DNA from 3 places in the Neobacillus sp. GCM10027624 genome. Region 2 is predicted to be linked to each of the others. Evidence: riboswitches for the same ligand, from Rfam matches in the RefSeq annotation. Region 2 holds a riboswitch; each other region holds the start of a gene.
What was found. A riboswitch is a leader RNA that binds a small molecule or an ion and turns the genes downstream of it on or off. The one in region 2 is predicted to bind cyclic di-GMP.

Region 1: it holds a riboswitch for cyclic di-GMP, as region 2 does, so the genes downstream of both, ACFQZ9_RS22725 (anti-repressor SinI family protein) here and ACFQZ9_RS26610 (TadA family conjugal transfer-associated ATPase) in region 2, are expected to answer to the same signal.
Region 3: it holds a riboswitch for cyclic di-GMP, as region 2 does, so the genes downstream of both, ACFQZ9_RS08975 (hypothetical protein) here and ACFQZ9_RS26610 (TadA family conjugal transfer-associated ATPase) in region 2, are expected to answer to the same signal.

What each region holds. Positions count from the first base shown of each region.
Region 1 is NZ_JBHTHD010000013.1:345,239-350,369, reverse strand. Features, by position in the region: gene ACFQZ9_RS22745 (YtxH domain-containing protein) at 1-315, opposite strand, end outside; gene ACFQZ9_RS22740 (DUF1128 domain-containing protein) at 518-742, shown strand; gene map (type I methionyl aminopeptidase) at 767-1,516, opposite strand; gene ACFQZ9_RS22730 (helix-turn-helix domain-containing protein) at 1,732-2,055, shown strand; gene ACFQZ9_RS22725 (anti-repressor SinI family protein) at 2,132-2,281, opposite strand; cyclic di-GMP riboswitch class I at 2,313-2,402, opposite strand; gene ACFQZ9_RS22720 (carbohydrate kinase family protein) at 2,674-3,645, opposite strand; gene ACFQZ9_RS22715 (YeiH family protein) at 4,097-5,131, opposite strand, start outside.
Region 2 is NZ_JBHTHD010000022.1:36,586-41,716, forward strand. Features, by position in the region: gene asnB (asparagine synthetase B family protein) at 1-1,150, opposite strand, end outside; gene ACFQZ9_RS26600 (DUF2777 domain-containing protein) at 1,319-1,882, shown strand; gene ACFQZ9_RS26605 (YisL family protein) at 1,910-2,269, opposite strand; gene ACFQZ9_RS26610 (TadA family conjugal transfer-associated ATPase) at 2,359-3,450, opposite strand; cyclic di-GMP riboswitch class I at 3,579-3,664, opposite strand; gene ACFQZ9_RS26615 (globin domain-containing protein) at 3,910-4,305, opposite strand; gene ACFQZ9_RS26620 (spore germination protein) at 4,494-4,715, shown strand; gene ACFQZ9_RS26625 (spore germination protein GerPB) at 4,733-4,978, shown strand; gene gerPC (spore germination protein GerPC) at 5,072-5,131, shown strand, end outside.
Region 3 is NZ_JBHTHD010000003.1:813,767-818,897, forward strand. Features, by position in the region: gene qoxB (heme-copper oxidase family protein) at 1-421, opposite strand, end outside; gene qoxA (cytochrome c oxidase subunit II) at 411-1,433, opposite strand; gene ACFQZ9_RS08970 (iron-sulfur cluster assembly accessory protein) at 1,799-2,104, shown strand; gene ACFQZ9_RS08975 (hypothetical protein) at 2,170-3,018, opposite strand; cyclic di-GMP riboswitch class I at 3,045-3,129, opposite strand; gene ACFQZ9_RS08980 (Cof-type HAD-IIB family hydrolase) at 3,352-4,107, shown strand; gene ACFQZ9_RS08985 (cold-shock protein) at 4,224-4,424, shown strand; gene hpaB (4-hydroxyphenylacetate 3-hydroxylase family protein) at 4,601-5,131, opposite strand, start outside.

The DNA.
Region 1 (5,131 bases), on a different contig from region 2:
ATCGGCAAAGGCATCTTTTGTTTCCTTTACCATATCGGTTACTTTCGGGGTGAGTTCACGAAGTTCTTCCACTTTCTCAGTGATATAGGAAATATCCTCACTCACTTCCTCTACCGTTTCTTTGATTCTGATTGCTGTTTCTTTTATTTGTCCAGCAACCTCCCGCGGATGTTTTACTATATAGAGCCCCTTGTTGGATACCTTTAGAACATTTTCCTTCATTACTTCCCTGGTATCTCTATCTAAAAGGCTGATTACACCACCCGCTAATGCTCCATAAAGCATTCCTTTCCAAAATTGATTCCTCTTTGTCACTTTAAACTCTCCTTCTTTGCTACAATTTATCATCTTAACTCCCATTTTGCGATAAGCCCATTCCCTATGCAAGTTTAAATGGTAATATTTAATATTCTTTCATAAACATTCCCCTTTTGTAAAAGAACAAAACACTATTTTTATTGACATCTACCCATTATAATGAAAAGATGAGGATAAAAATTCAGAGAGGGTGTCCGGGATGAATTTAGCAGAAAAATCGACCGAAAATGTCGAATACATGATTGAACAAATTAAAGAAAAATTAAAGGTTTTAAACTTGGGCGCCATAAAACCAACTCATTTCGATGAAGAAATGTACGAAGATCTAAAAGAAATTTATGATTTGGTCATGAAGAAAAATTCCTTCAGTCCAAATGAAATGCAAGCTCTTGTTGAAGAACTTGGAAACCTTCGAAAAAAATAAAAAGCAGACCCTAGGGTTTGCTTTTTATTTTTGTTCTGTCAAAATGATTGGACCATCCTTCGTAATCGCAATGGTATGTTCATATTGGGCGGAATAAGTTCCATCAACGGTTCTTGCCGTCCAGCCATTCAAATCCATTTTTGTATGGTACATACCGATATTCACCATTGGTTCAATCGTGAACACCATTCCTTCTTTAATGCGCGGTCCTTTTCCCGGAAGGCCGTAATGTGGAACATCCGGTTTCTCATGAATTACAGTTCCAATTCCATGTCCAATGAAATCCCGTACAACCGATAGTCCTTCACTTTCAACATATTTTTGAATTGCGTGTCCGATATCACCAATTCGATTTCCTGGAACAGACTGTTCAATTCCTTTATACAGTGCCTCTTTTGTTACCCTTAATAAGTGGTCCGTTTCAGGAGAAACACTGCCAACAGCATAGGACCATGCTGAATCGGCCAATGCCCCATTATAATTGACCACCATATCGATCGTGACAATATCCCCGTCTTTCAAGGGTTCTTTTCTTGGGAATCCATGACAGATTTCATCATTAATACTTGCGCATGTGGCAAATTCATACCCTTTATAACCCTTTTGCTCCGGTGATGCGTTATTTTTTCGTAAAAATTCATCAACAAATTCTTCAATTTCCCAAGTCGTAATACCTGGTTTAATTAATTTAGCGATTTCTTTATGGCATGAAGCAAGAATTTCTCCCGCTTTCTTCATTGCTTCAATTTCTCTTTGTGATTTTAAGACAATCATTGTTTTCCCTGCCTTTTTATATTTTTCAATATCCACTCTAAAAACATCTTATCTCTATCCAAGCTTTTTTTCAAAGAAGTGATTTAAGAATTCATTAATTCTTTGTTAACTCCGAGCGTATATTGTAAAAAATACGCCGTTCGTAATATGGAACTTTTATCTCCCTTTTGGTAATATTATAATATAGATTATCTTTATTAGGTGTGTGAGATGCCATGATTGGAGAACGAGTAAAAAAACTGCGTTTAGAAAAGAAAATGTCCCTTTCCGAACTTGCTGAACAGGCGGGAGTCGCAAAGTCTTATTTGAGTTCCCTAGAAAGAAACTTACAAACAAATCCTTCTATTCAATTTCTCGAAAAAATTTCGGCAGTCTTAAATGTCCCTGTTGATTATTTAATCCATGAACGAATTGATCAAGAGGAATTGGACAGCGAGTGGATGAAGATTGTAAAAGAAGCAATGAATTCAGGAGTATCCAAACAACAATTCCGTGATTTTCTTGAATTTAACAAGTGGCGGGCTGACCAAAATAAGTAGTATTAATTTTTAAAAAAAAGAAAGCATTCCCAAAAGGATTATTCATCTTTTTAGGAATGCCTTTTTTGTATGTAACTTAACATTGCTCAGCCAACTGCTCCTTCACATCATTTTGATTTAGAAATGTTCGAACTGTTTCCTTGTCAATTCCCAGTTTTTTTGCTTCGAGTATTAGAGTAATCCATTCTTCATCCATTACTTCCACTATACCTTCTGTGTTTCCCAACTAAACTCACCCCTAAAATACATATCGTATTCCAGGCAACCCGGCCATCATAGCAAGATGCTCTTACCTTAGATCCTCGGCTTTGCGTCCCTCTTTTTCAAAAGGTTTGCCTTTTTCTGATTGTATGGTTATAAAATAACAAAAAATTCATTATTTATTACTCAGGACTAAATACTTAATCCTTTTAGATATGTTTATTATAAATAGTTCTTTTTTAGTAGGGTGTTAGATTTTGTCAGTTTTTTATAATTTTCACATTACTTTTTGCCACAAATTAACTAAATTTTTGACAAAAAACTGCCAAACCATTAAGAAACACTTCATTCTTACACAAAGAATCCATATTTTCGAAGAAAAAGGAGGGAATTTTTGTCGAATTCCCTCCTTTTTCCTTATCTTTGAAATGCAATAATAGATTTAAATCCTTTTTGCCCGGGTCCCCTGCAGAAATATCGTTGAAATGAATCCGTTAGGTTTTGATTGTTTAGTTCTGGATTTACGGTTTCTTTCGACCGAATGGTTAAATAAGAACAAGAAAGACCTATTTTGCACGAGTCCTCTGTATTTAAACCCTTTAAATTCCCATATATAATTCCAGCAATAAGTGAATCACCCGCACCTGTTACGTCCGTAACCGGCACCTCAGGGGCAACCAATGCTCCAGCTTCCCCGTCTTTGGTAAAATAAATTAATCCCTTATCTCCTCTACTGATCACGACCTTTTTAACGCCCTTGTTTAGAATTTCCACAGCCGCCTTAAAAAAGTCCCCCTCGGTCCTTATTGTAATATCGGACAATACTTCTGCCTCTTTTTCATTTGCAACGAGCCATGTAATTCCTTCAAGCGAACGCGGTAATTTTTCAGATTTTGATACTGAAACTGTAGCAATGCAAATAGGAATATTTTCACTCCTGCAATGTTGGATAACGAGCTCAAGGATTACTGCAGGTAGATTTGTATCGAGTAAGACGATGTCAGGCCGGTCTTGGGGCCATTTTTTTTCAATAAAGTCCTCTTCCGTATGATCATATATAGCCATATCAGCCAACGCGATTGCCATTTCACCTTCTTCATCAAGGACAGCTGTATAGGTACCCGTTGACTTTCCCGGCAGGGCCTCCAAAAGGCTTACATCCACATATTCTCCTGTTGTTTTACGAAGCCACTTTCCTTCAGGGTCATCTCCTACATAACCAAGTAAGGAACTATTAAGACCGAGACGCCCAAGGTTTTCAGCAATATTTCTTGCTACTCCGCCACAGGACATCGTACTCTTTGCAGGGTTCGATGTTTTAAAGGTAAGGTGATTTATCGTTTGTATTTTGCGATCTATATTGGCTCCGCCAATACAAAGAACATTCATGGTTTCAAACACTCCTCTGGACAGGCAACTAAGAATTAGAATTCGACAAAAATCCTCTCCTCTATAACTAGTACGATACACACCTAATAAAAACCTTTGGATAAAATTGTATTTCTCTGTATTTTGCGCAAACGTTTTCCTTGAAAAGTGAATAAATCAAGGCCTCATTCGGTCATAATTTTTTAAAAATTTTTTTAGACCAGAAAATTTGTCTAAATCGTGACATTTAGCATATAATGTAAATAATATATAAATATTCCGAATATTACAAAAAATATAGGAGGTATAAGAGAAGATGACTCTTCTTCATGTATTGAATTACTCCATTCCCATTGGTTTTATTGTGTTCTTTGGTTTTCTTCTTGATCGTATGTGTAAACCTAGTAATCCGAAACAAAAAGCTGGCGATGAGTGAAGTCTAGTCAATAGAATTCACCAAAGCCAGCTTTTTTTACGAGATAAAAAAGGTTACGATTGACAGTACCACAGATGTAATCAGCATTGCGATTAGCGGGCGGGCAGCTTTTGTCCGAAGATCCCGCAGGCTGACATTTAAACCGAGACCGACCATGGCAGAAGTCAAAATAAAGGTAGTAGCCGTTGCGACCCCGTCTAACGCTGCTTTTGAAACTGGAATCGACTTGCCGAAAACATAGCTTCCAAGCAAACTCATTATAATAAAACCAATTAAAAACCATGGAAATTCAATTTTCGTATCCCCTGTATTCGCTGTATTTTTCCGTTTTACCCAAAACATTAAAATAAAAGATAATGGAACAAGCAGCAATACTCTACCTAATTTCGCCAGTAGGGCAATCGCTAAGCCATCAGGACCAGCAGGAGCTCCTGCCAAAGCGACATGAGCAATTTCGTGAAGGCTGGTACCGCTCCAAATTCCATATTCAATCGCCGATAATGGAAGAAAAGGTCTTAGGATGGTATAAGTGATGGAAAATATCGTTCCGACTAGCGCGATAATCCCTACTCCTATCGCGGTATCTTCATCCTTTGCTTTGATAATGGGTGAAACGGCTGCAATGGCTGCTGCCCCGCATACTCCAGTACCAACCCCCAAGAGAAGAGAAAGGGATGATTCTGCTTTCAATAATTTTCCGAGCCAAACGGTTAATACTATAGCAAAAGTAATAACACCCACATCGCGTGCAAGTAGTCCAAGCCCTTGATGCAGTACAATATCAATATTTAGTTTTAAACCGTACAATATTATAGCAAACCGCAAAAAACGTTTCGCAGAAAATTGAATACCGGTGCGCAATTTTTCTGGATATCCAAAAAATTGCCGGTAGATTATCGCAATAACGATTGCACAAGCCAGCGGACCAACATGATCAAAACCAGGGACTTTTGATAAAGCATAGCCAAGTGCTGCAACAACAATCGTAAAGGCAATTCCACCTAACCATAAACCAACGGAAGGCTTAGGTTCCAGATTTTTTTGCTGAAGTCCGTCCTGTTCAGTGATAGA
Region 2 (5,131 bases):
TTTCATCTGCACATTCGCCTGAAAGACTAACGACGAAGTCCTTTTTGATTTCCTTGCAGAACCAAAGTAAGGAGGAGTCCACATCTGCCATTCCTGGGCAGTCTCTGACATGAACAGCTTCGATAAGAGCGTCTGCGAGTTTTTTCTGCGATATTGTTTTGTTATGATGTAAGGTATTAAATCGATCTGTAACCATTTTAATATATCGGCTGTCTGCATCCGGCTGGAATTCATTAGCTGCAAAATGGAGATCATTACCCTCATAGTCAATTGAGTACGTATGGAGCTGCCCTTTCCCTTGGTCTTGAAAGCCTTTTGCAGCAATCGCAGTTATGATGCTTGAGTCAAGTCCGCCTGATAAAAATGTTGATAAAGGAACATCTGAAACAAGTTGTCTCGTCACTGCATCTGTCACTAGAAAACGTACCTTTTCTGCTGTTTCCTCCACCGAATCTTTATGTTCTTCACTTTTCACGTTCCAATAACGCCAAGTTTTTAGGCCATTTTTTGAAAAGGTCAATGCATGTGCCGGCCGTAGCTCTTTCATTCCCTTAAAAATCCCTGAACCTGGTGACCTTGATGGTCCTGTACCAAGAATCTCGGCCAGCCCTTCACGGTCGAGTTCTGTTTTGATTTCGGGGTGCGTGAGGATTGCTTTTAATTCTGATGCAAAAAGTAACCCTTTTTTGTGTTCCGTGAAAAAGAGCGGTTTTACCCCTAATCTGTCACGTCCAATAAAAAGCTGTTCCCTTTTACTGTCCCAAACAGCAAACGCATAAATTCCGTTTAAATAATTTACGCACTCCTCCGCCCATTCTATATAGGCTGTTAACAGAACTTCTGTATCAGAATGACCCCTAAAAGAATATCCTTTAGTAAGGAGAATTTTACGTAGATCTTCTGTATTGTATAATTCTCCGTTGTAGCAAATGGTGTACACAATGCCTTCTTTTTGTTTTGACATTGGCTGTCTTCCCCCTTCTGGGTCGACAACAATGAGTCTCTTATGTCCAAAACCAACATGTGTATTTGTCCAGATGTTCGTTTCATCAGGGCCTCTTTTTGCAAGTGTATTGGCCATTTTTGCTATTGTTTCTGTTTCATTTTTTAATAATTTTTCAAAATCTACCCATCCAGATATCCCGCACACGGTAGTTGGCTCCTTTCTACTACTAAAACTCCAAATTTCAATTTCATGTTGTAGTGTATTCAGCCCAAAGCAATTGGTTAATTGTCCAAATAAAATGGTATACCAAGTTATAAATTTGCAAGAAGATGTCAACAAAGAAGATGAAAGCATTTGGCACGGAGGTTAAACATGAATCGACAGCAGCGAAATAAACTTTATGATAATCAACAGAGAGCTTTTAATGAGGGAACTGTTGAACAAATTAATGATCAATGGATCTTTTTTGATGAGGAAACAGAAGAAGCAAATATGATTGATGATTTTCTCCAGCAAGAAATAGAAATCTTTCGGATGAACCGCTGGAGGAGAGGAATTTTATTTGAGTCAGGAAAAATCCGTTTGGGAAACGAAGTCATTATGCTTCGCGACCATGATCAGGTAAGAATTAAGAAGCATTTGGTGTATTCCCTGGAGAGATTACTTGAAGGGATTAATGATGATGCCTTTTTTCAATTTGTCACTACCCTAAACTCATTAGGTTTTTCTATTTATGATTGTATCTATTGCTATAACCATTTATCTTTCCTATCAGAGGAACAGCGAAAGGATGGGGTAAATTTTATTGTTTTTGATAATCAGGAACAAATTTGCAATGTGCAGCACCATTTTTTCTATTTTGAAAAGGTCAATGATCGATTTGAATTTACATTGAATACAGGGAAAAGGTTAATCATTGAGAAAATGATTTCATAAAAAAAACTGCCGATAATGGCAGCTTTTTTATGGGGTAAGGAAAGACATTGGCAGTACGGCAAATCCTAGGTATAAAGCAAGGGCGAAAGCAACCACAAACTGAATCCAAAAAACGGAGGTCCTTCGATCGTTTTTAACGCGAGATAAAATCATTTCAAAGGTTCCGATTACCCATAAGCCAGCAACTGCTTTTAAAATATATTTCCAGTCAATATTAGATACCTGCGAGAGCAAACCAACACCCGTAGCAATAATCAAAAGGTAAAATAATCTTAAAATCATTTGGACAATTTTCGCACCTTTTGTTTTGCCGCTTTTATTTAAAGAAAGCGCAACAAAAAATAAAATAAGTGCTACAATCCATGTCGTAATATGTGCGTGAATCATTTCATTTTGCCTCCTTATGTATAGTCCAAACTATCATATCACAGGCAAAATAAAAATACTAAAAAATAAGGCTTAAATGATGACAATTGTTAACTAAATAAAGAAGGCGGCATGGATATACCTGTTGCTTCAAGCTCCTTATAAAACTTCGGCCTCACGCCAGTTGCTACCAAACGACCGATAATTTTCCCTTCCCGATTGATCCCTTCTTGTTTAAAGGTAAAAATCTCCTGTAATAAGATTCTATCTCCTTCCACCCCTAAAACCTCTGCTATACTGATTATTTTTCTAGATCCATCCGTTAAACGGGTCTGATGAATAATCACATCAATTGCTTTTGCGATTAGGTTTCGAGTAGCCCTTGCCTCTAAATCCACCCTTGCTATATGCACCATCGTTTCCAAACGGGTAATCATATCCCTTGGGCAATTGGAATGTCCTGCGGCCAGAGCCCCCGTGTTACCTGTATTCAGAGCTTGAAGTAAATCAAATGCTTCCTCAGCACGAATCTCATCAATCACAATATGGTCAGTCGCTACCTTTTCTTCTTCCTCAATAGCTATCAAGCGTTCACCATTCGGAATAAAATTCTTTAGAGCACTGATAGTAGTCGATTTACCGGAACCTGTCCCACCGCTAAGAAACAGATTGAGCCTAGCCTTTACGCATGCATTCAGGAAAACTGCAATATCCTCTGTTACTGTACCAAAGCTAATTAATTCATTCATTTTATAAGATTCCTTCGAAATCTTTCGAATCGTAATAGCCGGTCCATTAAATGCTAATGGGGGAATGATTGCATTCACATGTGACCCATCCGGAAGCGTAGCATCCACCATTGGTGAACTCTCGTTAATTCTTCGCCCAAGCGGGGCAATCATTTTTTCAATTAATCTTATAACATGTTTATTATCATGAAATTGGATGGGTGTTAAGATCAGTTTCCCTTTCCGTTCGCAGTAAACCTGATTTGGTCCATTTACCATTACTTCCGAAACGTCCTTATCAAAAAGAAGTTGCTTAATCTGGCAGTACTCCGCAAAATCGAATAGTAATTCTTGATTACAATTTACTTTATTATTCACATGATTGGGAGAGGATGAGTTTAGTTTAACAAAAGATGCCTTTTTAGCTGCCTCACCGCCACTTTGGTTTCTTTTATTTTGATTGATTAAACCCATTCATACACCCTGCCTTTCCCAAAAAAATAACCCCGCCTTTATCTAAAGGGGGGTTGTAGACACAATAATCTTTAGAACATAGAATGTCTATGCTTTCTAAAAATATTTGTGATAAAACACCCTGATCCTTCGGTAACTGGCAGGCGTAGTGCGTTGCACCTTAGCCCCTATAGCTTTGCGTCACTGATTTTCACCAGTTTTGCCTTTATCGAGTTCAGTGTCTTTATAATTTCGACTGATCTCTTAATCCCATCATAGAACGTTTTTTTCTAGGAGAATACCCTACCTTTTTCTTATTTACTCCTAAAATCGATAGTTCTTTTGAACTATTTTTCTTTTTTATCCCGTAAATATTAATCATAATTATAGGTAAATGGACTTTCGTACTATATCGCTAGAGAAAAATCCTCCTGCCTGGAAATCAGCAAGAGGATTTTGAACCTATATTTGGAGGCTTTATTATTCGTCGATATCCGGACTGTTAACCATGATTCCGGCAACTTGTGTCAAACGGTCATAAAAGGCTAATCCCGCCGGATTTTGATCAAGACCAATTTCCTGAAATGCTTCCCACATACAATGCAGCCAAGCCCTTGCCCTTTTAGGTGTCACTTCAAAGGGCAGATGTCGATCGCGCATCGCCGGTGGTCCAAATTCCTGGCTGTAAAGCGCAGGTCCGCCTAAGAACTGTGGCAAAAACATACGCTGTTTTCTCATAATTTCTTTCATATCGCCCTCAAATAAAGGCCTTAATTCTTTATCAGCATATACACGTGGATAAAAGGCATTGACAAGCTGGTCGATTGTTTCTTGCCCGCCGATTTCATTATAAAGCGTCTTAAATTGATAATTCATTTTCTTCACCCACTTTAATTTTTCCTATTTTTATTATTATAAACTTAAAATAGGAATAGCTTTGTGATACATATCACACCAAAATGACTTGTACTATTTTAGCATCCACTTTTTTTGGGCGAATGAATCACATTATATCCGCCTATACATATGATAAGTAAAGAAACCTATAACAAAGGGTGTTGATTATGCCAGCGATTGTTGGAGTTGCTCAGGTTATTACACTGGGGAACAGTTCAGTTTTCCACATTGGAGATGTTTATAAAATTATGCCTTTTGCCGCTGCAAAAACATTCTCTGGAGCAGGTTCTTTTAACACTGGGGAACGTTTAAACGTCCATAACAATTTAAGCTCCACTAATACAACGGATCCAGACATGATTGATCAAGCGAATGCCTTTAATATGTAATGAATGGGTGATCTAGAATGAATTTTTACATCCAGCAGTCCATTCAAATTAATTTTATCAAAATTGGCGGGATTACCAATTCCTCTGTCCTGCAAATTGGCAGTGCCGGTATTATTAAACCGGCAGCTTATTTGTATAATACTGGTGGGTTTACAGGACCGGCACCGCAAGCTATCAAGCCCGGTGAAACCCCGATACCACAGTCCTCACAAATACTAGCACCAGCTGTTCCATTGCAGGCACCGGTAAGAATGGATGAATAAATTCCCCGTTATCAAAAGTAATTAGCATGTCTCGAGTCGTTCCGCATATATATTTATTTAGGGTAGGGAGACGACTAGACGGGGTGATTTTAAATGTATCAGGATTTATACCAATATCTTCAATGGTTGGTATCAAGCATTCAAACACAGGAA
Region 3 (5,131 bases), on a different contig from region 2:
TTAATGCATTCAATTGCGGAAAGGCAACGTCTCGTGCACCAATTTGCAAAGGAACAACCACGTTCATTAATCCGATTAAGAACGGCATAGCCATGAAGAGAATCATTATGACGCCGTGTGTTGTGAAAATTTCATTATAGTGCTGTGCATCAAGAATTTTTCCATCTGGGGTAGCGGTTTGGGCTTTCATTAATAACCCGTCAATTCCACCGCGGAAAAACATGAGTACTCCGACAAGAATATACATAATCCCAATCCGTTTATGATCAACAGTTGTGAACCATTCCTGCCACAGCCATTTCCATTTTTTAAAATAGGTTACACCTACAACAATACCAATCATGGTTAAAGCAATGGCAACTTGCGAGCCTAAGATTAGAGGGTCTCCGGTAATAAAAAACTTATCCCACTTAATGTCCACTATGGTCACCTCCATTGGAATTTCCACTCATGTCCATGTCCTTCATATCCATATCATTCATATCCATTGACTTTCCTTCTGCCTGACCCTCCATGTGCATTTCATGGTTATCAGGTTCTTTAAAAATTTTCCCTGGGTAGTCGTGATTTCTGTACAATTCAGGGAATGTGTAGGTTTTCGAATGCATATCACCGTGATCAACATAGGCTAGGTGCGTGTTTGAAAAGGTTTGACGGCCTAAGTTTGATGGTTTTAATAGTTCAACATATTTCTTTTCCGATAATTTTGGTGCAGTGTTCTTTACATCCTTCACCCATTTGTTAAACTTCTGCGGTGATTGGGCTTCCACAGTAAATTCCATTCCCGCATAGCCTTTTCCATTAAAGTTTGTGTTTTTACCGATATATTCACCAGGTTGATCAGCTACAAGGTAAAGTTGAGTTTCCATTTTTGCCATAGTATATTTTTGACCGCCTAAAGCAGGAATCCAAAAAGAGTTCATCGTACCCGCAGAGGTAAGCTTAAATTTAATTGGGGTACCAACTGGAACGTTCAAATAGTTCACCGTTTCAATTCCTTGATCCGGATAACTAAAGATCCATTTCCAATCTGCGGAAGTAACATTGATGGTGATTGGCTTTTTATTTTCATAGCCTTTCGGAACTTTTTCAAGATTATAAATTGATTTAACCGTCGGAATGGTTAGCGCAATAACAATCAGAATCGGGATGACAGTCCAGGTGATTTCAAGTTTTGTACTGCCATGTTCCTCTGGTGGCTCGTAATCTTTATTTTTATCTGTTGCGCGGTACTTCCACACAATAAACACAAACAAGCCAATTACAACAATTACAACAAGTGCCATGAAAATCAGTGACCAGTTAATCAGGCCTAAAATTTCTCTTGCTGCAGGCCCCTTAGGTTGAAAAACAACCATATTTGGCTCACAGCCGCTTAAAAATAATACCGGTAAAAAAGCTAATAGGGGAATCAAATAACCCTTTTTAAACATTTTTTACGCTCCTTTCAATAAAGTTGTTCATATTTTCACAAATAAATGTGTGAATTCATTCACAATATTGCACAAGATCCAACCCTACTAATCTTCAAATATTGTGATTTGACTTACCATTTCATGGTCCCTTTACTCGGGTTGTTAATTTTTGTTAATTTAGAGTAATTCTTCTTAAAGTCATCTTAGCAAGTTGTCTGTGATGTTTGTATAGGTTTTTGAAAATATTTGTGACAAATTTGTTAAAGTTTTTGACACTTGGGTAGAAAGTGGCGGATTTTGAGGGGAAATATGGATAAAAGGTGTCTATTTTTATTTAAAAATGGGATAATAAAATTAAATTATTTTGGAATAGGAGAATAAAAGTGAAAGTCAAAATTAATCGAAATGCAGCAAAAGCGTTGAAAAAAATGTTGGAACAAGAAGAGGCACAAGGGAAGTTGTTTCGTGTATTTGTTACCCATATGCATGGGGATCATGCTCATTATGATTTAATGCTGGATACACCAACTGAAAAGGATGAGGTAGTAAAAACAGATAAGGATATTGATTTTATTCTTGAAAAAGGCGATGAATATTTGGACGGTATCTGGATTCAATTTTTCCAGGTGCCAAAAGAAGAATGGTTAATTACCAATCCATCAAAAGGCGATCATCACCATCACCATTAATAATAGTTAAATAAACAACAATGATAAAAACACCCCGCGATTTGATCACGGGGTGTTTATTATTTTTAGTTATCATCACCTTCATGATTGCCATCATGGTCACCATTATCATTATCGTTATCATCATGGTCGCCATTTTGACCATGATGACTATCGTTATCTTTTAATTCATCGTTCTTGCCAGTTCCTTGATTTCCACTGACTTCAGTGAAATCCTTCACTAGTTCAAAAGAAGTTCCATTTAATAGTTTTACGCTGCCTTCAAGATGATCGCCAACTTTTAATCCTAATCTTGATTGAATAGTTTTAAGCGTTTCCTCTTGCGTTAGATTTTTAGAATGTTCCAATTGTTTTATAAGCGAAACAACCTGGCCTTTAGGTAGAGATTTTTTATCAATATTGACAGTAAATTTTTTACCCTTTAATTCATAGTCAAATTGAATAGATTTCTTTGAAGTTACAATTTTCAATTCCAAATCCTCAATTTTATTGGCAAATTTCACTCCGCTTTTATCTTTTTCTGCACCATCTTTTACTTTATCATTATCCGAATCAGCGTCAGCAGGGTTTGTACCTAAATTAATTTCTGCTTGGTTGCTTAATTGATCTTTATCCGAATCTTCTAAGCTATCAGGAATCTTATCTTTATCTGTATCCTTTGAAGTTGGATTTAATTTTAACTTGTATTCTATTAAATTAGATAAACCATCTTTATCTTTATCCTGTTTGGCAAGATTTTTACCCGAGAGTTTATATTTTTTTTCCCATTTGTCATCCATGCCATTTTTATTCTTGTCCACTTTTTGCGAGCTCTTTTTGTGGGTAGTTCCTTTCGCAGCCACTGCTGAAACACCTTGTGATAACACAAGTGACAGCGCAAGACCGCTAACTAATAATTTGTTCGTGTTCTTCATACATTTTCTCCTTCACCTAATAATTTTTCGGCAACTGGCTGGCGTAGTTCTCCCACCTTAGCCCCTCTAGTTTTGCGTACCTATGTTTCCATAGGCTTGCCTTTATCGTTGCAAATTTGAAGAAAATATGTACAACGAATAAGATAAATATAATGACTTTTTTTTAAAAAGTAAATCTGCTCTTCAGTAAATTTGCAAATATTTATTGAGAAAGGCAGCATCGGATTTTGTAAGCTAAAAATAATTATATATGTAAAACTGAGGAGCTCATTTTTTGATAATGACATGAAGAAGATGTTACTCTAAACGGTAAAGAGAGAAGGGAGTATATAAATGGATAATCTCATAAATAAACCTAATATCAAACTTATTGCCCTTGATATGGATGGAACCCTTTTAAATGACAAGGGAGAAGTTTCAGTGGGAAACCGTGAGGCTATAAAAGATGCGCAGGAAAAGGGAATCTATGTTGTCCTAAGTACGGGACGTTCCTTAAGAACATGCAGGGAGCATGCAGATTCACTTGAACTCACATCCTTTCTTGTAACTGTAAATGGGAGTGAGATCTGGGACGATAAGCGCGAATTAGTCGAAAGAAATCTAATGAAGGCTGACCTAATCCAATGGATGTGGGAATTGTCAAAGCATCATAATACGAAGTTTTGGGCAATCAGCACGGAACGAAACTGGTTTAATGATATGCCGGAGGACCTACATAGCTTTGAGTGGTTAAAATTTGGATTTGATATTGATGATGATGAAATTCGAGAAATCATTAAAAAAGAGCTTCAATCCAAAGGTGAATTTGAGCTGAGCAACTCAACGCTTAAGAATATTGAAGTCAATCCGCTTGGTATAAATAAGGCCAAGGGATTAAAAATTGTTTGTGAACGTCTTGGAATTGATATGGAGAATGTCATGGCTTGCGGGGACAGTTTAAATGATATAGCGATGATTAAAGAAGCGGGTTTTGGCGTGGCGATGGGGAATGCGCAGGAAATCGTGAAAAAAACTGCTGAATGGGTTACCTCAGTCAACAATGAAGATGGAGTGGCAAAAGCCATTCGAAAATGGGCACTGGGAAAATAAAATTTATTCAAAATTGATAATTAGGGTTTAAAAATAATTTTTTTGGGAAAAGCTATTTTAGCAAGTATATTTTTGCAAAACATGTATTGGCTAAATGCTAGGAGGCTACAAAAGAAATGGAACATGGTAAAGTAAAATGGTTTAACAGTGAAAAAGGGTTTGGATTTATTGAGCGTGATGGTGGGGATGATGTATTTGTTCACTTTTCTGCTATTCAAGGCGAAGGGTACAAAACATTAGACGAGGGTCAAGAAGTTACCTTTGATATCGAAAATGGACAACGCGGTCCACAAGCTGTAAATGTGCATAAGGCATAAAAATGATAAAACAAACTCCATTTAGTGGAGTTTGTTTTTTGTACTTTAAGAAATTATAAAATTGCTGCGAAGAAGAAACTCGACGTAGAAGCAATTTTTAGGGAAAAAGTATAAGTGCAACTACGCCTCTGTCTTCGCCCTTAGGGGCTCGCTAATCGGCGAGTTTTCTTTATGTTTTAGTGATTTTTTAAAAATTCCTTCACGAAACTGATCGAATGTTCCCGGTGGTAGGTTTGATATACATTACTGGCCATTTTAACAGGATCCCCGAAAAAATAGCGTTCGTATAGGGATTGTCTTGTTCCAAAAGAGCTCATGCTAATATCCCAAGCTAGGCGAAAAAGTGTAACACGATCAAATGCATTGGCATTTGCAGCCTGCAAATACTGGTCAAGATCCCCCTTTATTTCTGACGAAAAATCCGCTTCACCTGGAATCGAAACGAGTCCGCTAGCTCCGATTTGCTGTAAAATTTCACAAAGCCTAGGATAAAGACGCGAATAGCTAATAATTGCTGTACCTAATGGGGAGAAATCAGGAGCCATCGTTCCCCATTGATCAAGTTTCGCATTCATTTCGGAGGCCAACAGCAAGGCTTTTATCGTCTCTAGTCCAACAATGATCTCACTAATTTTTTCCTGGATATGCTGGTATTCCCCGACATTAATCGTATCCACGAGCATCTGTGCGACACCCAAAATAAATTC